DNA from 3 places in the Anaerobacillus sp. ABA4_114 genome. Region 1 is predicted to be linked to each of the others. Evidence: riboswitches for the same ligand, from Rfam matches in the RefSeq annotation. Region 1 holds a riboswitch; each other region holds the start of a gene.

Region 1 (9,913 bases):
TAAAATCAGATATTGTGGAAGAATCATCGTCTGCAATACTCATTGAACGAGATACAGGGGCAGTTTTATATGAAAAAGACAGTGATAAAAAGCTTCCTCCAGCAAGTATGACAAAGATCATGACGATGGTTTTGATTATGGAAGCGATCGAAAGTGGAAAAGTGAAGCTTGATGACAAAATCCGCACGAGTGAATACGCAGCATCTATGGGGGGATCTCAAATCTTCCTTGAAGCAGGGGAAGAGATGACGGCCGACGATATGCTGAAGGGCATCGCGATTGCTTCAGGTAATGATGCATCGGTTGCGATGGCAGAGGCGATTGCTGGTTCAGAAGAAGCTTTTGTTCAAATGATGAATGATAAAGCAAAAGAAATGGGTCTAAAAGATACGAACTTCGTGAATCCTACAGGCCTTCCAGCGAAGGATCACTATTCAACTTCACATGATATGGCTATGATGGCGAGAGAATTATTAAAATATGATTTGATTACGAAATACACAGGAAAGTACGAAGATTACTTAAGAGAAGATACTGATAAAAAATTCTGGTTAGTGAATACGAATAAATTAGTGAAATTTTACCAAGGTGTAGACGGGCTTAAGACTGGTTTTACGAATGAAGCAAAATATTGTCTAACCGCTACTGCGAAACGCGATGATATGAGAGTAGTCGCTGTTGTAATGGGCGCACCATCACCCAAAAAGCGGAATGCTGAGGTAACGAAGCTATTCGATTATGCTTTCTCTCAATATACGACAAACAAATTATTCGATAGAAATCACGTTGTGAAAGAAGTCGAAATTAACAAAGGTGACCGAGCAACGATGGAAGTTGTAACTTCTGAGCAAGTATCTGTGCTCATGAAAAAAGGCAGTAAAGACGAGAAGATAACGACCTCGATCAAAATGAATGAAAACCTTCAGACCCCGATTAAAGAGGGTGATCCTGTAGGTGTTCTTACTGTTAAGGTAGATGGCAAAGTAACAGCAACGTCGCCTGTATTGTCATCACAATCGATCGATCAAGCATCATGGTGGCAGTTGATGAAGAGGACGGTAGGGCAATTCGCCAAAGCGTCAGATGGTGTCAAGTAAGCAACCCTTTCATCGAACAATCACTAGTTTTGTCACGAAGAAGGAATTAAGGTAATAAACAGAGAAAAAACTCACAAGCAAACCATGAGGAGGAGTGCGTTGTGAGTCTTACGATTAACCTTGAAGTTAAGCATCCAGTTTTATTAATACGTTTAGAAGGCGAACTAGATCATCATACCGCTGAAGAGTTACGGGAGAGAGTCGATCAACTTCTTGAGGAGAGAAAAATCGAGCATATCGTTCTAAGTTTGGAAGGTCTGTCATTTATGGATAGCTCTGGGCTTGGTGTGATTCTTGGCCGGTACAACAAGGTGAAAAGCTTTGGTGGAGAGATGGTTGTATGCTCGATATCTCCTGCTGTGAAACGCCTTTTTGAGATGTCAGGTCTATTTAAGATCGTGAGACTCGAAGATGATGAGCAACATGCTCTTGCGACACTGGGGGTGGCTTAATGAGAAATCGTATGGATATTGAATTTTCAGCTCTCAGTCAGAATGAATCCTTTGCTCGAGTTACAGTTGCAGCATTTATAGCTCAATTAGACCCAACAGTCGATGAGCTAACCGAAATTAAAACAGTTGTCTCTGAAGCAGTGACAAATGCAATCATTCATGGGTATGAACAGAATGGAGATGGAAAAGTCTATATATCTGTTGAGCTCAATGATGATACGGTTCACCTTACTATTCGCGATAATGGAATCGGAATCGATGATTTGGATGAAGCTAGACAACCTCTGTTTACTACGAAGCCAGAATTAGAAAGATCTGGGATGGGCTTTACAATCATGGAGAACTTTATGGATGAAGTAAAGGTTGAATCTGCTAAGAACCAGGGTACTTCGATTCATGTTGTAAAGTACCTATCAAAAAATAAAGCGTTATGTAATTAAGGGGACCTGCGTATGGACGTGGAGGTAAAAAAAGGTAAACATACTCAGCTTAAGCATGAAGAAGTCAAGGAATTAATCAAACAGAGCCAAAATGGCGATCAGCAGGCAAGAGATCAAATTGTACAAAAAAACATGAGACTGGTTTGGTCTGTGGTACAACGCTTTCTTAATAGAGGCTATGAAGCCGACGATTTATTCCAAATAGGGTGTATTGGTCTGTTAAAATCCGTTGACAAGTTCGATTTAAGTTATGATGTTAAATTCTCCACTTACGCTGTCCCAATGATTATCGGAGAAATCCAGCGCTTTATTCGAGATGACGGTACGGTAAAGGTTAGCAGATCTCTTAAAGAAACAGGAAACAAAGTGCGTAAAGCAAGAGATGAGTTGTCAAAAACGTTAGGTCGAACACCAACGATCAATGAAATTGCTGAGCTTATCGACGTCACTCCAGAAGAAGTGGTAATGGCTCAGGAAGCTGTTCGGGCACCGAGTTCGATCCATGAAACGGTTTACGAAAATGACGGTGATCCAATTACGCTATTGGATCAAATTGCAGATCATTCAGATACATCGTGGTTCGATAAGATTGCCTTACAAGATGCTCTACAGCAGTTAGATTCAAGGGAAAGGTTAATCGTATATCTGAGGTATTACAAAGATCAAACACAATCAGAAGTAGCTGAACGGTTAGGGATTTCCCAAGTACAGGTTTCAAGGCTTGAAAAGAAAATATTAAAGGAAATAAAAGAGCAGCTGAACAAATAGTTCAGCTGTTAGAGTGTAGAGAAAGTTTCGGTGTTTAGATGAAGTTATGAAGTTGATCGTTTCCATTCTTGTCTATGTTGATGGATAGTGAAATATCTGTCTGTTAAACCTTGGGACGGAACGTTCTTTTTGGATAAATTCTCATCAAGTAGGAGAGACGATCACGGACTCCTGCGGTCGTACGGGCGGCCGAGACCGGGGTGTGGTTTTCACCTCGGGCTTGGACGTTCGTCCGCGGAAAGCATGTGATCGTCATCGACTACGGTATTGGGAGCACTGAATAATGACATAGGTTTCTCGAAAGGCTGGCAGCTGAACAAATAGTTCAGCTGTTTTTTTGTTGGATATTTTCTTAATTTGAACCATGTTTTTCTACGAGGGAATTAATGGAACATGGGTGCAGTTCGAATGAGAGCGATATACCAGAAACATACTATTACCTATATAAGGTACCTCTCGAATAAGGAGGTGGAGAGCTGTGACAGCTGATATGATTTACCTTCGATTGAAACAAAAGATTAGAGTGAGGCCCGGAGCACATCTGACGATCGGTGATATCGCTCAGCTGATTGGAGAAGACGAGATATGTAGAAAACTTGAGACCACCATCATTCATCGCATTAGGAAAGAAGATAAGAATCTCGTTGTAATCGATGTGATGAAAGTGATAAGAGCGATTCAACGTACAAACTCTCTTGAAGTGCAAATTATCGGACCGACACAAACCATTATCGAAGTGCAAATCTCAAAGAAAAAATTAGCACCTGTCTATTTTGTCTTCATTTGGCTTCTCCTATTTATTGGGGCTGCACTAGCAATTATGAACTTTCATGAAGACGTAAGTATGCGTGAAGTACACCAACAAATTTACAAAATCGTTACTGGGATTGATAATCCTAAACCTCTTCTCCTCCAGATTCCGTATTCATTCGGACTTGGGATTGGAATGATCCTATTCTTTAACCACTTGTTTAAGAAAAGATTTAATGAAGAACCTAGTCCACTTGAAGTAGAGATGTTCAATTATCAACAAGACCTCGATCGATATGTCATCGTTCATGAAAATGAAGACAATGGAAAGAACGAATGATGAATGCGCAGATCATTTTGGTAATGATCATCGGTTTTGCTGAAGGAATTGCTGTAGGAGCTGGTTTAGTTGCATTTTTATCTGTTCTAGGGATTATCCCTCGTTTAACTCAAATAACAAAAACAAGGCATCTGATCAAGTTCTATGAGTGGGCAATCATCGTTGGAGCTGTTACAGCGAGCTGGCTATCATTAAGAAATCCAATCTTAGGGTTACCTAAGATCTTCATGGTGCCGGTTGGGCTTCTAGCAGGGATTTTTATAGGAATGCTTGCGGCAGCTCTAACAGAAGTCCTAAACGTGCTTCCAATTCTTACGAAACGGATTGGATTTATCGATAAAATCCTTTTGTTATTGATGGCTATCGTATTAGGAAAGATCTTCGGTTCACTATTTCATTGGACAGTCTTTGTAGATGGAGGGTTTTAAATGTCGTTACACGACCAGGAACAATATTCGAAAAATATTAAGAATTATCATCCTAAAACACCTTATATTTGGAATTCATTAAAAGCTTTTTTGGTGGGAGGCGCAATTTGTGCATTTGGTCAAGGGATTCAGAATTTCTACATGAGTGTATTCGATTTTTCTGAAAAAAATGCAGGAAACCCAACGGTTGCTACGCTTATCCTTATCTCAGCTTTACTTACTGGTTTTGGTGTATACGATAAGATAGGACAGTTTGCGGGTGCCGGTTCAGCTGTTCCTGTAACAGGTTTTGCGAATTCGATCACAAGTGCTGCTCTCGAACATAAAAGTGAAGGGATCGTTTTAGGGGTCGCAACGAACATGTTTAAGCTCGCTGGGTCTGTCATCGTTTTCGGGGTTGTTGCAGCTTATTTGGTAGGAATTGTCCGGCTAATTTTCAGAGCGTTGTTGTAAGTAAGGAGAGAGTCGAATGAAAATTGGAAAACAAACGTGGAAGTTCTCTAACGTATATGTACAATCTGTTGGCACAGCAGTTGGTCCTAAGGAGGCTGAAGGCCCTTTAGGTGAATGTTTCGATGTGACCTATGACAATCTTCATTGTAATGAGGAGAATTGGGAGTTAGCCGAAAGAAAGCTTCTGGAAGACTCGATTACAAACTGTTTAAGCAAAAAAGGTTTTTCTAAAGAAGATGTAGACATTTATGTGTCTGGAGATCTTTTAAATCAGATCGTAAGTGCGACCTATTCTGCAAGGGCACTACAAATTCCCTTCCTAGGTGTATTCGGAGCATGCTCGACCTCAATGGAATCCCTTGCAGTAGCATCCTCTTTAGTAGAGGGAGGTTTTGCGACATCTGCTGTAGCTGGGGTTAGTAGTCATAATGCGACTGCTGAAAGGCAGTTTCGGTACCCTACTGAATATGGAGGCCAAAAGCCAGGAACTGCAACCGCGACAGTAACAGGTGCAGGTGCCGTTTTAATCAGTACTGACCCTTCTGATATCAGAATTACTGCAGCGACAGTTGGAAGAGTGGTGGATTGGGGGGTGAAAGACCCATTTGATATGGGATCTGCGATGGCGCCTGCTGCAGCCGATACGATCGCTACACACTTTAAAGATCTTGATATTCAGCCGACTGAATACGATTTGATCGCTACTGGTGACTTATCAGCTGTCGGGTCACCAATCGTCAGAGACCTGCTGTTAGAAGATGGATATGACATCACCAATAACCACAATGACTGTGGATTGATGGTCTATCGCCCAGATCAAGAAGAAGTGTTTGCAGGAGGCAGTGGATGTGCGTGTTCTGCTGTTGTAACGTATGGGCATCTTATGGATCTATTGAAAAAAGGGCGCTACAACAAGATTTTAGTCGTTGCAACAGGGTGCCTTCATAGTCCCGTGATGGTTCAACAGAAAGAAAGCATGCCAGCCATTGCACATGCTGTAGTTTTTGAAAGAATAGGAAGTGGTCAATAATGGAATATTTCCTTGCATTTGCTGTCGGAGGAGCTATCTGTGTGATAGGTCAACTTTTATTAGACATTTTTAGATTAACACCTGCACACGTTATGTCGTCCTTCGTCGTCTCCGGTGCGATATTAGACGGATTTGGAATTTATGATAAGCTGATCGAATTTGCGGGGGCAGGAGCAACCGTTCCGATCACAAGCTTTGGTCATTCTTTGCTCCATGGAGCCATGCAAAAAGGTGAAGAACACGGCTTTATCGGAATTGGGATGGGGATTTTTCAATTAACTTCAGCTGGTATTTCGTCAGCGATCGTATTCGGTTTTATCGTTGCCATACTGTTTAAACCAAAGGGGTGAAGATATGAATACAAAGCGGAGGGTTATTTTTGTTACTGACGGTGATCTATATGCGCAACAGGCTATTGAAACAGTAGCCTCAGAACTTGGCGGAAGATGTATCAGTCAATCGGCTGGTAACCCTACCCCGCTTGCTGGATACGAAATCGTATCACTCATTTCTGAAACCCCTCATGACCCAGTATTTGTCATGTTTGATGACAGTGGCTACCAAGGTGAAGGGTACGGCGAACTTGCGATGCAGTACGTAGCTTCTGATGCGAATATCGAGGTTTTAGGAGCGATCGCTGTGGCATCGAGAACCCATTTTTCTGAATGGACGAAAGTGGATGTTTCCATCGACCGGTTTGGGGAGCTTACCCATTTTGGCGTCGATAAAAACGGGCTTCCTGATATGGAAATCGGGAGAATCGATGGAGACACGGTATCTATCCTTGATAAATTGGACCTTCCAATCGTTGTGGGAGTCGGTGATATTGGTAAGATGTCAGGTTATGATGATCCGTCAAAAGGGTCACCGATTACGAGGAAAGCGGTCCAAATTCTTCTAGAAAGGAGTGGAATAGATGAGTTCAACAACGAAGGATAAACAAAAAATCTTTAAAAAGATAAAAGAAAATGAAAAGTTCATGGAAAAGTCGATTGGTATTGGGAAGAGTTTCGACGTAGGCGTTCGGAAAATAAGAATATTAAACAAAGAAGTGTACTTTTACTACTGTACAGGACTCTGTGATACATCTATCATAGTAGAAATCATGCGTGAATTGATGTATACAGACGAACATCATCGTCTGACTGCGCAGTTTGAAAAAGTGATTCATAATCACTTGCCACATCAGCAAGTGTCGACAGTAACTACCTTTGATGAAGTCGTAGATCAAGTTCTCTCAGGCTTAATCGCTGTTTTTATGGAAGGCGAAGAACAGGCATACATTATTGACGTTCGTAAGTATCCTGGCAGAACACCACAAGAGCCCGATACAGAAAAGGTCATCCGCGGTTCGAGAGATGGGTACACAGAGAATATCATTGAAAATACAGCGTTAACACGTCGTAGAATACGTGATGGAAAGCTTAGGAATGTGATCATGCAAGTTGGAGAACGTTCTAAAACAGATATTTGCATAACGTATATAGAGGATGTGGCAAATCCTAACCTAGTCGAAATCGTAACGAAAAAGTTAAAAGAGATCAATATCGATGGTCTACCGATGGCTGATAAAGCGATAGAAGAATTTTTGGTGCATCAAGCAGGGAATCCATTCCCTCTGGTGAGGTATACGGAAAGACCCGACGTTGCAGCGTCTCATTTATTAGAAGGTCATGTGCTGATCATCGTAGATACTTCACCGAGTGTCATCATCACGCCTACGACATTTTTTCATCACGTTCAGCATGCGGAAGAATACAGAGAAGCACCTCTAGCGGGAGCGTTTCTTAGATGGGTACGATTTGGTGGTATGCTTGCTGCATTGCTTCTTTTGCCACTATGGCTACTATTCGTATATGAACCGGAACTACTTCCAAAAACGATCGATTTCATCGGACCGAATGAGAAAACCAATGTTCCGATATTCGTTCAAATCGTACTAGCCGAACTCGGTATAGAGACTTTGAGGATGGCCGCCATCCATACTCCTACGCCACTTTCAACAGCTATGGGCTTAATCGCAGCGGTTCTAATTGGACAAATCGCCATCGACGTTGGTCTATTCGTACCAGAGGTCATTCTTTATGTGTCGATCGCGGCAATCGGTTCTTATGCGACCCCAAGCTATGAGCTTGCAATCGCAAACAAATTGATCCGGCTCTTATTATTGTTTCTCGTCTATTTCTTCCGAGTCCCAGGCTACATGATCGGCGTTACTTTGACGATATTGTTTTTAATAAGTTTACGCCCGCTCAATACACCGTATTTGTGGCCGTTCGTCCCATTTAACGCAAAGGCGTTCTTACAGATTCTAATCAGAGTCTCAGTGCCATTGACGAAGCTTAGACCGAGTATTACGCAGCCTCAAAATAAAAAGAAGCAAGAGGACGAACCACTTGCTGAATCTTAAAAAGTGTGATAATTTAATTTTTAATAGAATAGACCTCATTGAATGTAATGGGGATAGAGGCGCAATGAGAATGAGTACGATATCTGAGCATATAATGGGTTGCGATGATGGTATCTGAAAGGTCGAATTGCCGAAGTGGAAGAAGGTCCATCCTTTTTCTGCTGGGCTGTAGTTGAATAAGCTGCAGACTGTCACTGTTATCTATACTGCAGTGGTGAGCTAATCCAACTCGTGGGGATACGGAGCAAAACAGCCAATGTATCTATAAGTTGGCTGTTTGTTTTTTTTATGTAGTGGGAGCTCGCTTACTGAATAAAGCGAGAGGGGAGAATATCGTGCACTTATTTGGCACAGCAGAAATTTCAGAAAACGGTCACTATACAATCGGAGGGGTCGATACGTTTCAGCTAGCGAAAACGTACGGCACAGCATTGTACGTCTATGATGTAGCACTGATTCGAGAGAAAGCAAGAGCATTTAAAGAGGCTTTCGAGAAAAAGCAATTAAACTATCAGGTTGCGTATGCGAGTAAAGCATTCTCTTGTATTGCGATGATTCAACTAGCGGAAGAAGAAGGGTTGAGTCTTGATGTTGTCTCTGGAGGAGAATTATATACGGCTTTACAAGCAGGGTTTCCAGTCGACCGGATTCACTTTCATGGTAACAATAAAAGCGAAAGTGAAATAAGGATGGCTCTAAAAGCTGGGATTGGTTGCTTTGTGGTCGATAACTTTTATGAGCTTTCGTTACTCGAACAGCTAGCAGCAGAAGAAGAGGTTTCAACGAATGTGCTCTTAAGAATAACGCCTGGGATCGAAGCACACACACATGACTATATTCTTACGGGTCAAGAAGATTCAAAGTTTGGATTCGATTTACAGAGTGGTCAAGTAGAGCAAGCGATTGATACAGCGTTAAAAATGAGTAACATTCACCTGCTTGGCCTTCATTGCCATATCGGCTCTCAAATATTTGAAACGACAGGATTTGTGATGGCGATCGACAAGATCTATAGTTACCTCCATCGCTGGAATGAAGCGTTTGGGTATGAGCCCCGGGTGCTGAATTTAGGTGGCGGGTTTGGTATTCGTTACAACCACGAAGATCAACCGATCTCTCCTCAGAACTACATCGATGCCATGACGGATGCTGTAAAAAAGCAAATCGAGCATAGCAACATGTCGATGCCAGAAATTTGGATTGAACCTGGCCGCTCTCTTGTCGGTGAAGCGGGGTCTACATTGTACACCGTTGGCTCTCATAAAAATGTTCCGGAACTAAGGAATTACCTTGCTGTTGATGGGGGGATGAGTGACAATCTTCGTCCTGCTTTATATAACGCAAAGTATGAGGCATCGATCGTAAATCGAATGAATGAACCGAAAGATCACCTGTATTCGATCGCAGGAAAGTGCTGCGAATCCGGTGATATGTTGATTTGGGACTGTCAGCTTCAGCGCGCGATCGCAGGAGATGTGATGATTGTCTTTTCCACCGGAGCATATGGGTATTCGATGGCGAATAATTACAATCGACTACCAAAGCCAGCTGTTGTTTTTGTAGAAGATGGGGAATCAAGTCTTGTAGTTGAAAGAGAATCATATGAAGATTTAATTCAATATGACAGACCTTTTAAAAAAATGGTTATATCAAAATAGTTTCCTAAAGTTAATTCATATGGTAAATGCATCTCTTATGCTATAATGAAAGAGCTTTTAAGCAAATTGTTTACGCAGGAGGATATT
Region 2 (9,913 bases), 400 kb from region 1:
AGTCTACCCATAGCCCACCCATTGAATAGTGAACTGCAGGGAAAATTTTCATAGGGACTTTTCTAGGGTCATCCCCCATGAACTTTTCATAGATCTCGATAATTCCACCGAGTTTGATATCAAGCTCTTTGGAGTCTTTATGTGAGAGATCTAGATATACCATGTTCTCCCCATTGATTCCTAGTTTCTGACGTACACATACGTCAAAGATCTCCCTCGTTGCAATGTCTCGAGGTACCAGGTTTCCGTATGCAGGATACTTCTCTTCAAGGAAGTACCATGGTTTACCATCTTTGTATGTCCATACTCGTCCACCCTCACCACGAGCAGACTCACTCATAAGACGGAGTTTATCGTCTCCTGGGATTGCTGTTGGATGGATTTGAATAAATTCACCATTCGAGTAGATCGCACCCTGCTGATAAAGAGCTCCAGCAGCAGAACCAGTATTGATGACAGAGTTTGTACTCTTACCAAAAATGATTCCCGGACCACCAGTAGCCATGATGACTGCATCAGCTTTAAAACTTCTAATTTCGGAAGTTGTTAGGTTTTCACCAACCATTCCGCGACACACTCCGCTGTCATCGATAATAGCGGATAAGAATTCCCAGCCTTCGTATTTATTAACAAGGCCGGCTACTTCATGGCGACGCACCTGCTCATCAAGCGCATAAAGCAGTTGTTGACCTGTCGTTGCACCCGCAAAAGCAGTACGGTGATGCTGTGTACCACCAAAGCGACGAAAGTCAAGAAGTCCTTCAGGCGTTCTGTTGAACATAACACCCATGCGGTCCATCAAGTGGATGATTCCAGGCGCTGCATCACACATCGCCTTAACAGGAGGTTGATTGGCTAGGAAATCTCCTCCGTAGACAGTATCGTCGAAATGTTCCCAAGGAGAGTCTCCCTCTCCTTTTGTATTAACAGCTCCGTTAATTCCCCCCTGTGCACAAACAGAGTGAGAACGCTTAACCGGAACGATCGAAATGAGATCGACACTAACTCCAGCTTCAGCGGCTTTAATAGTAGCCATTAAACCGGCTAATCCGCCTCCGACTACAATAATTTTACCATTACTCATAAGAACGGTTCCCCCTTAATTGCTAGCTCTTACTGAAGGATATGTACCCTTTCAGTATGGTGGTGAAGACAGTTCGTTTGTTGCTTAAACAAATGCGAAAAGCGCGCGTATACCAACGACTGAAAGAGCAAGAAAAATAGCCATTGTTACATATGTCATTGCACGCTGAGATTTCGGTGTTACTGTAAAGCCCCAGCTTACGAAGAAGGACCATAGACCATTCGCAAAGTGGAATACTGTACCAATTACTCCAACGATGTAGAAGATCATCATCCAAGGATTAGCTAGTATGTCCACCATCATCTGATAGTTAACTTCTGCACCCATCGCAGCCTGAATTCTAGTTTGCCATACATGCCAGGTTACGAAAATTAAAACAATTATCCCTGAGATCCGCTGCATATAAAACATCCAATTTCGTAGATAGCCATATCTACTTACGTTATTCTTGGATTGAAATGCGATATAAACACCATAAATCGCATGGAATAATAGCGGTAAGAAAATAACAAAGATTTCAAGGAGATACCTGAATGGTAAAGATTCCATGAAATGAGCAGCTTCGTTAAATGCCTCTGGACCTCTCGTTGCGAAGTGGTTTACTGTTAGATGCTGCGTAACATAGAGTCCCAGCGGAATTACTCCTAGAAGCGAATGCAATTTTCGGCTGACAAAGTCTCGACTTGCGGCCATGTTTTGTGTGTCCCCCTTTTAAGTTGTTAAGCTACCATCTGCCACTGCATATTCTACTATAAAAGCCTTTGCATGCACAGAAATCATCGCTTTCTGTCGATTTATATGTGACATATTCATTGTACTCCCATCATTTAGGAGCGTCAAGAAAACGCGTACATTTTGAGTTTTCTAAATTCCTAGATGAAATTTGCTAGGATATTATTCCTCTCTTTTCCTGTATGTATGGAGGAATCGCTTCCAAACCGTTATAATGATATGAGACGAATTGGAGGAGTTTATGTTTAAAAAGCGCACGAATACCATCGATTATAGTCATGAAGTAACCACAACAGCTTTTGGATATGAGCTTTTTAGAGAAGTTCTTCTTCCTGAGCTATTAGGGACTGAACAAGCGAACATTCTTTATTGGACTGGTAAAGATATCGCGAGAAAATTCCCTCTATCTACGAGAGAAGAAATCGAGCAATTTTTTAAAGATGCAGGATGGGGTGCTCTAACCATCGCACAAGAAAAAAAGAATGAGGTCTCTTACTTACTTCAGTCACCATTAATAGAAGAAAGAAAAAAAACTAGTCGAAATGATTGTTATCAGTTAGAAGCTGGTTTTCTTGCTGAACAATTTCAATACATGCTGCAGTGCATAACGGAAGCTTATGAAACGAGCAAGAAAAACGAAATCCAAATCACAATCAAATGGGATCCGAAAGATAAAATCGAATCATGATTGTAAAAAGGGAGGCCAAGGTGGCCTCCTTATTTTTTTATAACTGCTTAACTGGTGTTCTTTCATCCAACTGGAATTGATCGTGTAATGTCTCGATCGCATAGATCATTTTATCCTCAGGTACGATTGTAGATACCTTAATTTCAGATGTGCTTACCATTTTGATCTCAACATCATGTTCAGCAAGAACTTCAAACATCTGTGCAGCTACACCGGGATTTGAGATCATTCCTGACCCAACGATGGATACTTTCGAAAGTCCAGACTCATAGAAAATGTTTTCATATGGTAGTTTGACTTCAAGGCGACGCAGAACATCTAGCGTTAAATCAAGTGAAGCTGTTTCGATCGAGAACGATATACTCGTCGTATTCTTCTCGCTCGTACTCTGAATGATGATATCTACATTAATTCCATTCGATGCAAGGGATGAAAACAACGATGGAAGTGTTGTGATCTCATTCGGAAGACCAGATATCGTTATTTTTGTCACATTGCTTTCGAACGCAAGCCCTCTCACTACCAAATTCTGTTCCATGGATGCGACCTCCTCAATTATGGTTCCTACTTCGTTTGTAAAACTTGAGCGTACCTCGAGTGGAATATTATAATTCTTCGCGAACTCCACCGCTCTAGGATGAAGAACCCCTGCACCAAGGTTTGCCAATTCGAGCATTTCATCATAAGAAATCGTTGACAGTTTACGCGCGCCTTTTACGTATCTAGGATCAGTTGTATAGACCCCATCTACATCTGTGTATATTTCACATCGCTCTGCTTTCAGTGCAGCCCCGATCGCAACAGCAGTAGTATCAGATCCTCCTCTACCCAATGTCGCGATGTCATCTGTGTCAGAAAGACCCTGGAAGCCAGCAACGATGACGATCTTTCCTTCTGCAAGATGCTGATTCATCCTTTTGGCATCAATATCCAAAATCCTCGCGTTTCCATGGACAGATTCTGTTTTAAGTCCTGCTTGCCACCCTGTAAGTGAGACGGCTTCGTAACCCTTCTCATGAAGCGCCATTGCAAGAAGAGCGGTTGTTACTTGCTCTCCGGTTGTAAGCAGCATGTCTAGTTCTCTTTTGGAGGGATTATTTGTGATGCTTTTTGATAAACCCACTAGTTCATCTGTGGTTTTCCCCATAGCAGAAACAACTGCTACAACTTCATCCCCTGCATCAACTGCTTCAGCAAGCCTCGATGCGACGTTCTTTACTTTTTCGACATCTCCAACAGATGTTCCACCAAATTTCATTACTCGAAGTCCCACTCTCTCCATCCTTTCCACTCTATAACTGTATTTCTCACTCACAACTAGTTTCTTGAATAAGTAATTTAGGCTCTCTATATACAAAAAAACAACAATGAGAAAAACCTCACTGTTGTTTTCATAATTCAAGAAAACGTCCCTGTGTGAGATAGTCCTCCATTCAACCCCCGGGAAGGAATTGAATGACAGCTCTGCACTTCTTCAATGCAGGTCCAGCTTAAGGTGTATAAGCACCTGTTCGCTTCGGCAAATTCCCCTTTCCACCCACGTCAACAAGTCTTATCACTCTCATTGGGTATACTGATGGTTTTTGCGCCTCTACCATCACTTCAATTTATCGAAGTGTGGAACTATTAAATTTTCACTATTATAACGAACTATGAGTTACGCCGCAATACAATTTCGTAATTAATTTTCTTTTTGTTTGAAACGAGCCATCAATTCTTCAGCAACATTCTTCGGTAAACCAGCCTCTTGTAGACCATCTACGCCAGCTTCCTTCATTTTCTTGATCGATCCAAAATAATTTAAGAGTTTCTTTTTACGCTTCTGTCCGATACCTGGGACTTCATCCAAACTAGATTTCAGCATGGATTTTCCACGGAGCTGACGATGGAACGATATCGCAAAACGGTGGACTTCATCTTGAATTCGCTGAAGTAAATAGAACTCCTGACTATTTCTAGGAAGGTAAACATCCTCTGGAGGGTCTCCGATCAATAAGTGGGATGTTCGGTGCTTCTCATCTTTCGTTAACGAACAAACCGGAATATCTAGACCAAGCTCATTTTCTAGAACGTCTTTTGATGCTTGAATCTGAGCGATGCCGCCATCGATAATAATTAAATCTGGGAGTGGTCCATCTTCTTTAAGTAACCTTGTATATCTTCTCCTAACGACCTCTTTCATCGAGCCAACATCGTTTGGACCCTCTACTGTTTTTATCTTGTATTTTCGATATTCATTCTTCTTCGGTTTACCATCTAAAAACACAACCATCGCTGAAACCGGGTTTGTTCCTTGAATATTCGAATTATCGAATGCCTCTATTCGAAGAGGTGCTTCTATTCCTAATTGTTCACCAAGGTTCTCAACCGCATTGATCGTTCTTTTCTCATCTCGCTCAATCAGAGAAAACTTTTCATTGAGTGCGATGTTAGCATTCTTTATCGTCAATTCAACTAGCTCTTTCTTCTTTCCTCTTTTCGGCTGTTGTACTGGGATGTGAAGAAGATCTTCTGCTAATTGAGCATCGATTGTATTAGGTAAAAGGATCTCCTTAGGCTTAGGGTGGTTCTTCTGTAGATAAAACTGACCAAGGTATGTTAAAAAGTCCTCCTCAGGCTCATTATAGAACGGGAAGAGCGAGACATCTCGTTCTATGAGTTTCCCCTGACGGACAAAGAAGACCTGAACACACATCCAGCCTTTATCAAAACTATATCCAAAGATATCACGATCGAGGCCATCGTTTGTTTGAATCGTTTGAGCTTCCATCACTTTTTCAATATGGTACATGAGATCACGGTATTCCTTCGCACGCTCAAAGTCCAGGTTTTCAGAAGCGCTCACCATCTTACGTTCTAAATCCTGTTTGACCTCCTGGTGACCACCATTTAAAAACTTCGTGATCCCGTCGATCATTTCTTTGTTCTGCTCTTTCGTAACTTCTTTTACACAAGGCGCAAGACACTGGCCGATGTGGTAATACAAACAGACTCGATCTGGCATCTTTCGGCACTTTCTGAGCGGATAGATACGATCGAGCAATTTCTTTGTAGCACTCGCAGCATAAGCATTCGGATATGGACCAAAGTACTTACCTTTGTCTTTTTTTATTTTTCTTGTTGTGATGAGTCGAGGTTGTTCTTCAGCCGTAATCTTGATATATGGATAGCTCTTATCATCTTTCAGCATCACATTATATTTTGGATCATGTTTCTTTATTAAATTTAGTTCAAGGATAAGTGCTTCTAAATCAGTTGAAGTAACGATATATTCGAAGTCGCGGATCTCTCCAACTAGCCTCTGCGTCTTACCATCATGTGCTCCTGAAAAATAGGAACGCACTCGGTTCTTAAGTACCTTTGCCTTTCCAACATAAATAATCGTCCCTTGACGATCTTTCATCAAATAACAGCCAGGCTGATCGGGTAGAACAGCTAGCTTATTTTTCAAAAATTGTTCCACGCTATCTCACCTCTCTACCCATTCAAGGCGCATCTATGTTCCCCTATTGTATCATAATGCCTATCGCTTATACTCGTACAAAACAATTTCGTGATAGACAGGATCGTACATCTTATCGGAATAATACGCTCCGACCTTTGTGACCGATTTTCTTATCGGTGCCCCTTGCTGTTCAAACCCCTTCACGACACGATCCGTTAAAAATATTCTTCTCTCATCGTAATAAGGTATTTCTGACAAGAAGGTTTCATATGTGAATACACGGTCATGTTCATACTGAACGTCCAGATAATCCATTACCCTTGTTTCCTCCCAGGTATACACCATGATAGGCTCTTCTATTTCCGAGAGAAAACTACTCAACTGATGGACAGCGGCGGGGTGCTGAGCTTCTCTCATCATTGTGAACGTTCCAAAAGATTGAAAGAGTAGCACCATCACCAAACCAAGCTTCACTAGATGTGCCCTGAAACCTTCTGAATACTTAGTAGTGAATAATAATACCGCAAACAAAACCATTCCAGGTAATGGAAGGATGTGTCTTGGTTTATCAATATTCTGCGCAAACAACGCCCACAAGAAGTATAGAGCAAACATGATTCCATATGTCCATTGAAACGGGGTGATGCTTTGTCTGCTAACTTTGTTCAATAATAAAATAAAACCAATTATCATAATAGTAATCATTGCTGCAATGTAGAGCCTTTGTCCTGCAAGTCCAACCCAGCCTATATTGGTTACGACGAGTTCGTAGCTTCTTATCCATAGTGGAGAAGTTGTCGATACAGCACTACCTCCCCATTCTTGAAAATGTCCGGAGGAAAATCCAAGTGCTAGTTCTAAGAATGCAGTGATTCCTCCTTCTGAAGCAGCTAGTCCTACAACCCAAATAAGCTGAAAACAAATCGCAATAAAAAGATGAACACTGATAAACAAAGCATATGTTTTGTTAGAAGTGTAGCTAGATCTCCTACTTATTAGGAGAAGGATTAACCCGATTCCAAATGGTAGATATGATAATCGAATTCCTAGCAGAATGCTTAATAAAAATGAGGGTAATAACAAAACAAATGAAGACGCTTTACGTTGGAAGGCAACATGTAAACCCCAGATGTACCACCATAGAATCCCAACCGCGGCTGCTTCACTCATAGGCTGAATGGACATTACGTTCAAGAAAACCATCGACTGAAGTACACCAACGATCAGTACGCTGATCGTTTTTGAAAGGATATTGCGGCTTAAGAAATAGAGAGGGATCGAACTAGACAATAAAATTAGACTATTAAATGTTGATAAAGCTAACGAGGGATTGCCAATCCACTTGTGGATGACCATTCCCCCTAAAACAAAATAGGGATAACCCGGGAAATGTGGCTGCATGGCATATAAGTCGAATCTGCTTAAAGCTAGAGCAAAGTCTACTTGATCCCAAGATCGTGGAAGGTCGATCGCATAATGAAACCTCCACAAACTAATGAGAATTATGCTAGTGATACTTACTAATAAGATTAACGTTTTAAATAATGCGTTTAGCGATAGCTTTTTCATATTCAACATGATCATCCTTTAGAAACCTGTCCCGGTCATTCTCACGTACAAAAAATACAAGGCGACTCATCGCCTTGTATTCCTTAATTGTTTATTTTACAGCAGTTTCATTCATTTTGTTTGCCTTGAACATAGCGGATTTTTCTTCTTTAGCTGATTCAGCTTTTGAAGGAGCTTTCTTTGTCGTAACAAGAAGATATATAACAGCAAAGTAACCGATGTACGCTACGATTTCTTCTATTGAAGGCATGGAAGAATATCCAAACAGCGCCTTGAAGAAAATACCGATGTCGCCAGATAATAGAGGGGCAACGCCGTTATCACGTACATAATGAGCATAATCGATCGGATGTTCAGGCAAGAACCATGTTAAGTCATAGACGTGAGGCATGACACTTCCAATCATTCTAATATCCTGCATCATGGAGATACCTTGAACAAGTAACCCTCCAGCGATGAGGACGATGAAGATTCCTGTTACCTTAAAGAAAGATTTGAGCGGGATACGCATCGTACCTTTGAAGAAAAGATACGATACAACAGCAGCAATTAACACTCCCGTAATGGCTCCCCAACCTTCGAACCCTTTCCCAATATCTCCGCCTGTAATCGCAGCGAAGAAGAAGACCGTTTCGATGCCTTCTCGTAAAACAACGAGGAACGAATGAATAACCATACCAATTATATTTCCTGTCGTTATATACTTCGTCATTTTTCCTTCAGTCTTGCCTTTGATGTCCCGGCTATGTTCAGCCATCCAAAACACCATCTGTGTCAGTAATACTGAGGAGATCAGCATAATGGCGATCTTCAGGTACATTTCACTTCCCATTGCAGCAAATCCAGTGAAGACTACCTGAAACAACATGGCGACACCTATGCTTGCAACAACTGCAAGTCCTGCGCCTAGCCAAACAAATTTGTTGTATTGACGTTGTCCCATTCGTTTCATATATGTTGTGATGATTCCTATGATGAGAAGGGCTTCAAGTACTTCTCTGAACATGATCAGCAATGCCTGAATTTCCATTTACCTTTCCCCTTTCTACGTTCTTTACGAACGGCGACGCATTCTAGTTGTGTATATCACAACGCCTGCAATGACGATTACAATCAATACGATCGGTAACCAATTCGATAGTTGACCAAGGTCGGTCCACTCAGTTTTACCATTGTCATTCGTATCGTCGGTAGCGCTTTTACCAAAATGACCAATTTCGACTGACTCCATGTTAAATTGATCTTGTAGCGCTGTAAGAATTTTATCTTTACTCTCAATAAATTGATCTTTATCTGATTCTTTTTCTCCTACTCCGAACAAACCAGGATTACCAAGCGAATTTAAGATGGTTTCAAAATCGCTCTTAATCTCGCTATCCACTTCTTCGTTTTTTTGCTTTACGACAGGAGAAAGCTTTTTGTAAGTTGCATCAGCCTTCCCTACTAGCTTTCGAGTCGTATCATATTCTTCGAAGTTGTCCTCCACGTTCTCAAGACGCCTAGAGATATTGAGGACGAGTATTTTCTGCATGTTCGTAATAACTTCTTCTTTATCTTCATTTTCGAGGGCGGACTTAATCACGCTAACTGCGTCGTCACCCATATGTAATTGAATTTCTTCTTCTACAGTAGCAAATATCTCACTTGCTTTATCATAGTTTGGAGGAGATTCATTAAGCTTTGCTACCATCTCACTATACGCTTCAGCTACTTTTTCTTCAGTGGGGTCACCGTATGAATACGCAAAAGCTTTTAGTGGAGTGGTTACCATAGATGTAATCATGATGATGAGTGCTACGAGCGCGATGTGTTTTTTCATTGAGAATCCTCCTCATTGATAATGATAATGATTATCAGAATTGAAGTCAATATCAGATATGCATTTGTTATGGCTTTTCTGTGTGTAATTGAGACCAGTCGATCGGTTTGATCTGATGGGCGTGATAATCAATAGGTACTCGTTTAACAGGTCTTGACATCTCCTTCACAATCGCTGGAAGTACTGAAGTCATATACGCTTTAAACTTTATATAGGACTGACCGGTCGATCGAACTTGATAGGTGATCGGTATTTCGGTTACGCGGAACCCTTTTCTTACAAGATTCAGTGTTAATACTTGTGCATAGTTATAGTCATGAATAATCTCTGCTTCTTCCATTGCCTGTCTTGAGAATGCCCTCATCCCTGACTGCCCATCATAAATCCATTTTCGTAATAAAATGGATTGGAGAAATGTGAAAAAGTAATTCCCAAGCCTCCTATGAAGTTGCATCCCATCTATCGTTCCCTTAAATCTCGACCCCATCACATAGTCTGATTCACCTTCGAGCAGGGGTGCCAATAACTCCGGCAACTGCCAGGCAGGGTATTCATTATCAGCATCTAACATGACGC
Region 3 (9,913 bases), 770 kb from region 1:
AACATTTACAATACATAGGGGGTATTTGCGAATGTGATTGAAGGGTTATTGTCATTGTTGAAAGGGCTCCAGCGCTTGTCGGGTCTAAACGCCCACCTCCGCTTTTCTGATCTAGCTGCGGTGGGCAGACCCTCGAGTCGCTTCACCCTTTCGCGTGAACACAAAGAACGTGTTCAAACGAAAGGCTTCCAGCGCTTGTCGGGTCTAATCGCCCACCTCCGCTTTTCTGATCTAGCTGCGACTCGCAGAAACTACGATATTTCACTCTTTCAACAGAACACAAAAAGCGTGTTCTATTTCAAGAGTTCCAATATCTTCGTTTCTAAACGCTCGCCTCCGCCTTTCTGATGTCTAGCTGCAGGGGGCAGGTCCTCGGGTCACTTCACCTTTTCGATTGAACACAAAAAGCGTGTTCATTCGAAAAGGTTCCAGTGCCTGTCGGACCTAAACGCCCCCTTCCGCTTTTTTGATCTAGCTGCGGTGGGCAGACCCTCGAGTCGCTTCACCCTTTCGCCTGAACACAAAGAACGTGTTCAAACGAAAGGGCTCCAGCGCTTGTCGGGTCTAAACGCCCACCTCCGCTTTTCGGGGTTTTTCCCTTGCTATTTCTCCTTTAAAGTCAGAAAATAGAGGCAGAGAAATAGAAGGGAAGGATTTGATGATATACATAGGTGTTACTGGTTGGGGGGATCATGATGATTTGTATCCTCCGGGTGTAAAGAGTAATGAAAAGCTATCGATTTATAGTTCTCATTTTCCGGTTGTAGAAGTTGATTCTTCTTTTTATGCAGTGCAACCTATAAGAAATTATGAGAAATGGGCGAGTGAGACGCCTGATGGGTTTCAGTTTGTTGTGAAAGCTTATCAGGGAATGACAGGACACGAGCGGGGGGAGATTCCTTTTGAGACGAGAGATGCTATGTTCAAGGCTTTCAAGGAGTCAATCATGCCTTTACAACGTTCTGGAAAACTTGCGATGGTTCTTTTTCAGTTTCCACCATGGTTTGATGTGAACAAAGATAACGTGAATCTTTTGCGAGATTGTAAAGAAAGAATGGGAGATATCCCTTGTGCGGTAGAGTTTAGACATCAATCCTGGTATCATGAGGCATTTCGGGAGAAAACACTTTCTTTTCTTGAGGAACAAGGATACATACATTCAATCTGTGATGAGCCTCAAGCTGGAGAAGGTTCGATCCCAATCGTCATGGAGACGATTTCGAATGATGATGTACTTGTACGACTTCATGGAAGAAATGTTAATGGGTGGCGGAACCCTGGGAACAATCAAAAGTGGCGAGAAGTTCGCTATCTGTATGAGTATGACAATAATGAGCTCAAGGAATGGAAAGAAAGAATTGAGCAGTTACGAAAAGAATGTAAGAATGTGTATATACTATTCAATAATAATTCTGGTGGTCATGCGTCGGGGAATGCGAAAGAAATGATTCGAATGCTTGATATCGAGTATACGAACCTTAACCCAAGACAACTTGATCTTTTCGACTAATAAGGAGTTCTTTTCATGTTAACTTGGGTCTTATTATTCTTTATCGGATTAGCTGCAGGTACGATTGGAAGTTTGGTTGGTCTTGGTGGAGGGATCATCATCGTTCCTGGGCTTTTGATCATAGATCAGTATACGAATTGGCTACCTGAGTTATCTCCACAGCTTATCGTAGGTAGCTCGATCGTCGTATTGGTAGCGATTGGATTATCGTCAACATTGTCCTATATGAAGAAAAAGACAGTTGATTATAAAAGCGGTGGGTTGTTCTTTCTTGGAAGCGGTCCTGGTGCAATTGCAGGAGCTTGGTTAAACAAATTTATCGCCGTCGATCAATTTTCTGTATATTTCGGGGTATTTATGGTGCTTGTTTCCATATTATTAATGGTAAGGGGACGTTTGCGACCATTGAAGTTAGATGGACGTTTTTCGCGATCGATTACTGATTTGAATGGGAACGCTAGTGAATATCGGTTTTCAGTGATAGCTGCCTTAGTTGTTTCGTTTATCGTTGGGATTCTATCAGGGCTTTTTGGTATCGGCGGTGGGTCGTTGATGGTTCCTGCCATGATTTTATTATTCGGATTTCCAACCTCTATTGCAGTTGCAACATCGATGTTTATGATATTTCTGTCGAGTATAATCGGTACGATGACGCATTTAGCCCTTGGGAATATCGCAGGATTTTTATTGATTGGATTAGTTCCAGGCGCATGGATTGGGGCAAAATGTGGCTCTTTCATTAATCAGAAACTGTCAGATAATACGATTGTCGTTATTTTAAGGTGGATGTTAATTCTCGTCGGGATACGATTGGTCTGGCAGGGAATGACGGGTTAAGAAAGGAAGAGTGTCTTGACTTCAAAAAAGGTACATTTATATTATACGAACGATCTTCATAGTCACTTTGAAAATTGGCCTAAGGTGGCTGGCTATATAAAAGATAGAAAAAGAATTCATGATTATCATCATGATCACTACTTATTGTTAGATCTTGGTGATCACGCGGATAAAGTTCACCCGATTACTGAGGGAACCTCAGGTAAGGGAAATGTACATTTATTAAACGAACTCAAATATGATTATGCGACGATCGGAAATAACGAGGGAATCACATTTTCAAAGCAAGAATTGGAAGAGCTATACACTGATGCCAATTTTCAAGTCATCGTGTCGAACTTGTTTCACTCTGATGGAGCAAGACCTGCCTGGGCAGTTCCGTACGCGATCGATGAGAAAGATGGCGTTAAGGTCGGACTAATCGGGATAACGATTCCATATGAACAATTCTATAGTCTCCTCGGCTGGTCGATACAATCACCATGGGAAATGCTGCAAAAGGTGGTTGATGAAGTACGTTCGAAAGCTGATGTAGTCGTGTTGATGTCACATATGGGACTTGGGAACGACGAGCAGATTGCAACGGATATTGAAGGAATCGATGTGATCATCGGCTCTCATACCCATCACGTTCTTAAGCATGGAATGAATGTAAATGGAACGTTGATTACTCAAGCAGGTAAGAATGGAAATTATGTAGGAGAAGTCGTCCTGAACTATGATACTGAACAGTGCAAATTAGTTGAGGCAGAAGCTTATGCGATTTCTGTGCGTGATCATAAAGAAGATCAAGCGACAAAGGAACAGCTAGATCGATTAGGAGCGAATGCACAAAACTTATTAGACGAGGTCGTGTGTCGCCTCGAACAACCTCTAGAAGCAGAGTGGTTCAGGCGCTCTGTCCTTCCTGACGAGCTCTCTGCTGCTCTTAGAGAATGGTGCAATGCTGATATTGGAATGATCAATTCGGGTATGCTACTTGATGGATTAAGTGAAGGGAAGGTGTCGAGAGAAGACCTTCATCGTATATGTCCACACCCAGTCAATCCATGTAAAGTTATTCTAAAAGGAAGTGAATTACGTGAGATCGTCGCATATGCAATGTCTGACGAACTCGTGCATTTAACGTTTAAAGGATTAGGTTTCAGAGGAGAAGTCATGGGTATCATGGCTTTTGACGGACTCGAAGTGAAAACAGTCGTAATGGATGATGGTCTTCATCACGTAACAGAAATTCTCCATAACGGTCATCAGCTATCTCCAGAAAAAGAATATTCAGTGGCTACGGCGGATATGTTCACCTTCGGAAAATTTTATCCGCAGATGAAGCACGCTAGGAAGAAGTACTACTTACCAGAAATGCTTCGGGATCTTCTTGCATTTAGACTTGAGAACAGATATTAATCTTTGATTGTCAAACATGCCTCCGCGCTCATATAAATAGAATGACAACTTGTGAGTCAGGAGGCGGAGGATACGTGATCAATGTTACACCTATCATGATCGATGGTCATCCATTTACAGCGATTAGCATGAAGCTACCTAAGACCAATTTTCTTGCTGTTACAAATGAAAATGGCTACATCATGTGTGGAGCACTGGATATTGCGTTACTTAATGAAAAGTTAAGTGATCGCAAAATCATTGCAGGCAGAGCTGTTGGTGTAAGGTCAATTGAACAGCTGCTAGAAGCACCACTTGAATCTGTAACGCTTGAAGCAGAGGCAAGGGGCATCAAAGTAGGAACCATCGGAAGAGATGCGATGCTCAAAATGTTATAAGAAAAACCACAGCTTGCGGGCTGTGGTTTTTCTTTAGGGAAAATATGTCCATACTTCTTTCCTTCTTCGCATATACATGTTGAGGAGAAGGGAGGATATTGGCTTGTTCCGAACTCGAAGAAGGTTCATTCGAAAAGGTCCGCTTCCTTTTCGATATGTGTTTGTTATCTCGTTCATTCTATTTATTTTTATGACAGTTCAAGGACTATGGATCGTTGAAAAAGGTATTAAGCCTACTCTTATCGAAATAGCTAGAACAGAAACGAACCGAATCGCAACACTCGCGATCAACCAGGCCATCAACAAAAAAATCGTTGAAGAAGCAGATAGCACAGAAGAGCTGATCAAAAAAGAAACGGTTAACCAAGTAGATATTGTCCAAATTAACCAAAGCGCTGTAAATAAAGTACTTGCTCAATCGACAGACAAAGTGCAAAAGTTCTTAAAGAGCGTTGAAGATAACTCGATCGATTATTGGGCAGAGGAAAATGGGGTCGAGCTTCAAGTTGATGAAGATGTACCATTAAGTAAAGGAATCATCCATAACATTCCGATTGGGCAAGCGTTTAACAATACGTTACTCGCGAACTTTGGACCAAAAGTTCCTGTGAGATTTACAGCGATTGGAGAAGTAAAGTCTGATATCAAACATAACATTCAGCAAGTAGGGATCAACAACACGTGGGTTGATATTCGCGTCCATATCGAAGTGCATGTGAAAATCGTTATTCCATTTGCTACAGATTCAGATGTCGTCACAACGGATATCCCTGTTATTGCAACGTTTATAAAGGGAGATGTGCCGAACTTCTACAATAATGGATCTGGTACAGGATTGCCTGATCCGGCTATCGATATTGGAGGAATGGAATAAATTGTGTTTGCATAGCACTTAGAACTAAGCTATAATAACGAATTGTATTAAACTAAATAATGTTCCTTATCTTATACGATGAGGTAGAGGAGCAGATACTCATAAGTACGTGTTGGGAGAATGACATCTATGATCAGCATCGAAAGGGAGATCTGCCGAAGCAGAAATAATCGTCACATTATTTTTGTTGGGGCGACATTGAATAAATGTCGAACTGTCATTATGAGGCTTACTTATAATGGAGAACTACTGATCGGGATGGACACTTGACATTGTAACCGCAAAACGGGCAATGATAGGACCATATCCTTTCATTGGCCGTTTTTTTGTTTATCCAAAAGTAGTGAACCATAACTTGAAAAGGATGGTGAATATGGAAAATACGATTTATTCGATTATTCCGCCGCTCATCGCATTATTGATGGTAGTGGCAACCAGGAAGGTATTGCCTTCACTAGGGGTGGGAATTATCCTTGGTGCGTTGATGATCAACGACTGGAGTATTGGTGGTTCTATTAAAGAGGTCTATACGATTGTGAAGGGCATTTTTATTTCTGACGGTGGGTTAAATACCTGGAACATGTATATTATTTTCTTCTTACTTCTATTAGGCATGATGACTGCATTTATTTCAATTTCAGGTGGTAGCCGAGCGTTCGGTGAGTGGGCAATGAAACGTGTGAAAACGCGCACTGGTGCTCAGATCGTTACTGCAGTCTTTGGAGTTATAATTTTTATCGATGATTACTTCAATTCTCTAGCGGTTGGGAATGTTAGTCGTCCTATTACAGACAGGCACAAAGTTTCGAGAGCCAAGCTTTCTTACATCATCGATTCAACTGCTGCCCCGATGTGTATCATTTCCCCTATTTCTAGCTGGGGAGCTTATATTATTGCAATTATAGGTGGTATTCTTACTACACACAGCATCGTTGGTGTTGGTGCTTTAGAAGCTTTCATAAAAATGATTCCTATGAATTTATATGCGATCTTCGCACTTGGAATGGTTTTCTTCGTAAGCTATTTCGATATTAACCTTAAGGCGATGAGAGTTCATGAAAACCGTGCACAAAAAACAGGAGAAGTACTCGACCCTTCAAAAGGTGCTGTACCAGGGGAAACAACTGGCTTACCTGAAAGTGATAAGGGGAAAGTAGCAGATCTTGCTTGGCCAATCATTATGCTGATCGCAGGTACGGTCATCTTTATGATCATCACAGGTATTCAGGCAGTGAGTGGAACGGATGCTGCCGTAACGCCGTTAACGATTTTTGAAAATACGGATGTTGCAGCTTCGTTATTATACGGTGGTTTGATCGGTTTAGGTACGTCTCTAGTGTTCTTCTTCTTTAAGAACATGGGAGGAGCAGCGTTTGGAAAAGGTGTCGTTGAAGGAATCAAATCGATGCTTCCTGCAGTTTACATCCTTCTCTTTGCATGGACGTTGATCGAGATTATCGGAACACTTGGAACAGGTAAATATCTAGCTGGTCTAGTTGATCAGCATATAGCCATCGGTTTTCTTCCAGCAATCTTGTTCTTATTAGCAGGCGTAATGGCATTTGCTACTGGAACATCATGGGGAACATTCGGTATTATGCTTCCGATTGCTGGAGAAATCGCTGCTGCGACAGACCCAACCTATATGCTACCTGTACTAGCCGCTGTACTAGCGGGAGCGGTGTTTGGAGATCACTGCTCGCCGATTTCTGATACAACGATCCTTTCTTCTACAGGCGCGGGAAGCCATCATATCGACCATGTGTTGACACAGCTTCCTTATGCTCTGACTGTAGCTGGAATCGCGCTCGTAGGCTATCTTGTACTTGGGTTTACAGGAAGCTCGATTGCTGGGCTGCTTGCAACAGCAGTAGTTTTTGCGGTTGTTGTCTATATACTAAAAACAAAATACGAAAATCGTACGGTTGAAGCCGTTAACGAATAATCGAACAGGGGGGACCATCCTCCTGTTTTTTTTATGTCATCCTACAAAAAAGGGGTGTTTTTGGCTAATTTTCGAAGTGATTTTACAAATTATCTGAAAGATTGCTTTGACATGGCCAATAGTACTAGATATACTATAAACAAAATAATCAGAATTTAATTAAAAATCTAAACCTTTTTCTGGAAGGAGGAGAACAAGGAGAAGGGTTACAACGTCTAAGGGGGTAATACTAGTGGAAAAAAGAGCTCAGTGGGGAACGAGAGCTGGCTTTATCTTAGCAGCTGTTGGTTCTGCAATCGGACTAGGTAACATTTGGAGGTTTCCAGCCGTTGCATATGACAACGGTGGAGGGGCATTTTTTATACCATATTTATTTGCACTAATAACTGCGGGTATTCCGATTCTTATTTTGGAGTTTACGATTGGCCATAAGTTCAGAGGTTCAGCTCCGCTTTCGTTCTTCAGAATGAATAAAAAGACCGAATGGCTCGGTTGGTGGGGCGTTATTGTTGCGTTTGTTATTTCTACGTATTATGCGGTCATTATAGGTTGGGCAATTTCTTATAGCTATTTTGCATTCAATTTGAGCTGGGGTTCAGACACAGAAGGCTTCCTATTCAATGACTATCTGCAGCTGACTGTTAATCCTGGTGAAACAGGTAGCCTTGTGCCAGGAGTATTCATTCCGCTTGTGGCAGTTTGGATTATTACGCTAGGCGTTCTTCTTGCAGGGGTTAAGAAAGGAATCGAACGTGCGAACAAAATCTTTATCCCTACGTTGATCGTGCTTTTCTTAATCATCGTAATTAGAGCTGTGACGCTTCCTGGGGCAGCTGAAGGTTTAAGTGCATTCTTTACACCGAATTTTGACTCCATTACGTCCGGTAGTGTTTGGGTAGCAGCGTATGGACAGATCTTCTTCAGTTTATCGATTGCTTTTGCTATTATGATTACGTATTCAAGCTATCTTCCGAAGAAATCTGATATTACGAACAATGCGTTTATTACAGGGTTTGGTAACTCTTCATTCGAGCTTTTAGCAGGTATCGGAGTTTTCTCTGCATTAGGATTTATGGCTACTCAACAAGGTCTAGGTGTCGATGAAGTTGTAAGCGGTGGAGTCGGACTAGCGTTCGTCGTATTCCCTCAAATTATCAATGAGTTCCCTGCACTAAATGGTATGTTTGGATTCCTTTTCTTTGCATCACTCGTACTTGCTGGATTATCTTCACTAATCTCAATTTCAGAAACGTACGTTGCTGGTATCTCTGAAAAGTTTGGCATTTCTCGTACGAAAGCTGTATTGATCGGTGGAGGTGTCGCATCACTCATCTCGATCTTGTTCGCGACACAAGGTGGATTGTTCTTCCTAGATGCAGCGGATTACTTCATCAATCAGTTTGGTATCGCGTTTGTAGGTCTTGTAGAAGTCGTTGTTGTAGCATGGTTCCTACGTCAGCTTACTGGTCTTGAAAATCATGCCAATGGCATTTCTGACATTCCGCTAAACTATTGGTGGAAAGCATGTCTTGGGGTCATCACTCCAATCGTGCTCGGCTACATGATGTTCGATCTATTTAAAACGAACCTTCTTAAAGAATTTGAAACTGAAACAGGAAACTATGGAGGATACACAGATGGCTTCATCCTATATAGTGGCTGGTTCGTAGCTGGATTTGCTCTTCTTGTTGGTATCCTATTCAGCGTAAAGAAATGGGACGCTAAAGTAGAACAGGAAAAGTATAAGGAGGTAAGTTAATATGGGTGGTAGCGCAATTTTCATGATGATTGTTGGGATTGTCATTATATGGGGAGGCCTTGTAGCAAGCATCTTAAATGCTGTTCGAGTCTCTAAAAACCAATAGATCAAAAAAGGAAGAACTAACGTTGTGGCGTTAGTTCTTCTTTTTGTATGATCGCTCTTGTCTTTCCCACAACCGTAATGATGGATAAGGGTCGTAGGACCATTCGGTTCTACCATTATCTTTATAGATGCCATAGTGAAGGTGAGGAGGGAACTTACCAGCAGTGCCTTTTGGTCCATAACCAGAACTACCTACATAACCGATTATTTCCCCTGGCTGTACGACACTTCCTTTGTCGATCCCTTTTTCAAAGCCATTCAAATGCGCATAGTAGTGGTAATTTCCGTTTATGTCTCGAATTCCGATTCTCCAACCTCCATATCGGTTCCAACCTTTTGTTTCAACTGTTCCATAGCTTGTTGCTTTAACAGGAACACCGTACGAAGCAAAGATATCGGTTCCTTCATGAATGCGAAGTCCTCCCCAGCCTCGACGATCCCCCCACGTACTGCGATAGCTGTAATTCGCAGTTAACGGTACTGGAAAGGCATGTTTCTCGAGCTTCAACGTATTGAACGTTTTATAAACTAAGCTATTGCTTGTGATTGTTCTAACGGCTTGATCTCGCTGATAGTAGTCCCACAAACCAATACGAATATCTTCCATATCCGTCCCATACTGTTGTAGAAACGAGCCTATCGTAAAGAGCAAGTCTTCATCATCTGTTCGTGTTGCTTTGCCATCTTCATTTCCATCTAAACCGATCCCTCCAAAGAAAGAGATCGCTTCTGGGGATGAGTCATCTTTATTTGGGTTAGTAGCTCCAGCCCATTTCTCTGGTGAAATGTTGATGGCGATCGACCCGGTTTCTCTAGGAATATCATTTCGAGATCTTCTTATGCTTCTTTCGTATTGATCTATTCCAGCAAAGACGTACCATGGAAGTTGCGTAACAGTTTCCATTTTATTAAACAGCATCATTCGTGTCTTTCTTAACTCGTCTTCATTTTGCTCATTAGCAGAGAGATTCGCAGGGAATAGGAAAAAAAGTATAAGGATAAGAAAGCTGTATTTTCTCACGATTCTTCTCCTTTCATTATGTTGTCGTTATGTATAGTGTGGTTTTACAGTGGTAAATCATTATGTCTAAATAATGGAAGA

Evidence for each region. Region 1 has a riboswitch for lysine ahead of lysA (diaminopimelate decarboxylase). Riboswitches for the same ligand answer to the same signal wherever they lie in the genome.
Region 2: it holds a riboswitch for lysine, as region 1 does, so the genes downstream of both, ACXAEY_RS06270 (aspartate kinase) here and lysA (diaminopimelate decarboxylase) in region 1, are expected to answer to the same signal.
Region 3: it holds a riboswitch for lysine, as region 1 does, so the genes downstream of both, ACXAEY_RS04415 (Na+/H+ antiporter NhaC family protein) here and lysA (diaminopimelate decarboxylase) in region 1, are expected to answer to the same signal.

The regions. Positions count from the first base shown of each region.
Region 1 is NZ_JBSWUM010000001.1:1,675,374-1,685,286, forward strand. Features, by position in the region: gene ACXAEY_RS08390 (D-alanyl-D-alanine carboxypeptidase family protein) at 1-1,097, shown strand, start outside; gene spoIIAA (anti-sigma F factor antagonist) at 1,199-1,549, shown strand; gene spoIIAB (anti-sigma F factor) at 1,549-1,989, shown strand; gene sigF (RNA polymerase sporulation sigma factor SigF) at 2,002-2,757, shown strand; gene ACXAEY_RS08410 (stage V sporulation protein AA) at 3,248-3,847, shown strand; gene ACXAEY_RS08415 (stage V sporulation protein AB) at 3,844-4,275, shown strand; gene spoVAC (stage V sporulation protein AC) at 4,276-4,728, shown strand; gene spoVAD (stage V sporulation protein AD) at 4,745-5,758, shown strand; gene spoVAE (stage V sporulation protein AE) at 5,758-6,108, shown strand; gene spoVAEA (stage V sporulation protein SpoVABEA) at 6,113-6,697, shown strand; gene ACXAEY_RS08440 (spore germination protein) at 6,675-8,168, shown strand; lysine riboswitch at 8,215-8,398, shown strand; gene lysA (diaminopimelate decarboxylase) at 8,504-9,826, shown strand.
Region 2 is NZ_JBSWUM010000001.1:1,271,797-1,281,709, reverse strand. Features, by position in the region: gene sdhA (succinate dehydrogenase flavoprotein subunit) at 1-1,084, opposite strand, end outside; gene ACXAEY_RS06280 (succinate dehydrogenase cytochrome b558 subunit) at 1,169-1,777, opposite strand; gene ACXAEY_RS06275 (YslB family protein) at 2,058-2,504, shown strand; gene ACXAEY_RS06270 (aspartate kinase) at 2,542-3,777, opposite strand; lysine riboswitch at 3,919-4,106, opposite strand; gene uvrC (excinuclease ABC subunit UvrC) at 4,186-5,907, opposite strand; gene ACXAEY_RS06260 (hypothetical protein) at 6,028-7,524, opposite strand; gene ACXAEY_RS06255 (FTR1 family iron permease) at 7,610-8,548, opposite strand; gene ACXAEY_RS06250 (hypothetical protein) at 8,573-9,337, opposite strand; gene ACXAEY_RS06245 (glycosyltransferase family 2 protein) at 9,405-9,913, opposite strand, start outside.
Region 3 is NZ_JBSWUM010000001.1:902,084-911,996, forward strand. Features, by position in the region: gene ACXAEY_RS04390 (DUF72 domain-containing protein) at 659-1,510, shown strand; gene ACXAEY_RS04395 (sulfite exporter TauE/SafE family protein) at 1,526-2,347, shown strand; gene ACXAEY_RS04400 (bifunctional metallophosphatase/5'-nucleotidase) at 2,363-3,751, shown strand; gene ACXAEY_RS04405 (YunC family protein) at 3,826-4,128, shown strand; gene yunB (sporulation protein YunB) at 4,232-5,002, shown strand; lysine riboswitch at 5,079-5,259, shown strand; gene ACXAEY_RS04415 (Na+/H+ antiporter NhaC family protein) at 5,376-6,947, shown strand; gene ACXAEY_RS04420 (sodium-dependent transporter) at 7,180-8,706, shown strand; gene ACXAEY_RS04425 (methionine/alanine import family NSS transporter small subunit) at 8,708-8,812, shown strand; gene ACXAEY_RS04430 (M23 family metallopeptidase) at 8,843-9,835, opposite strand.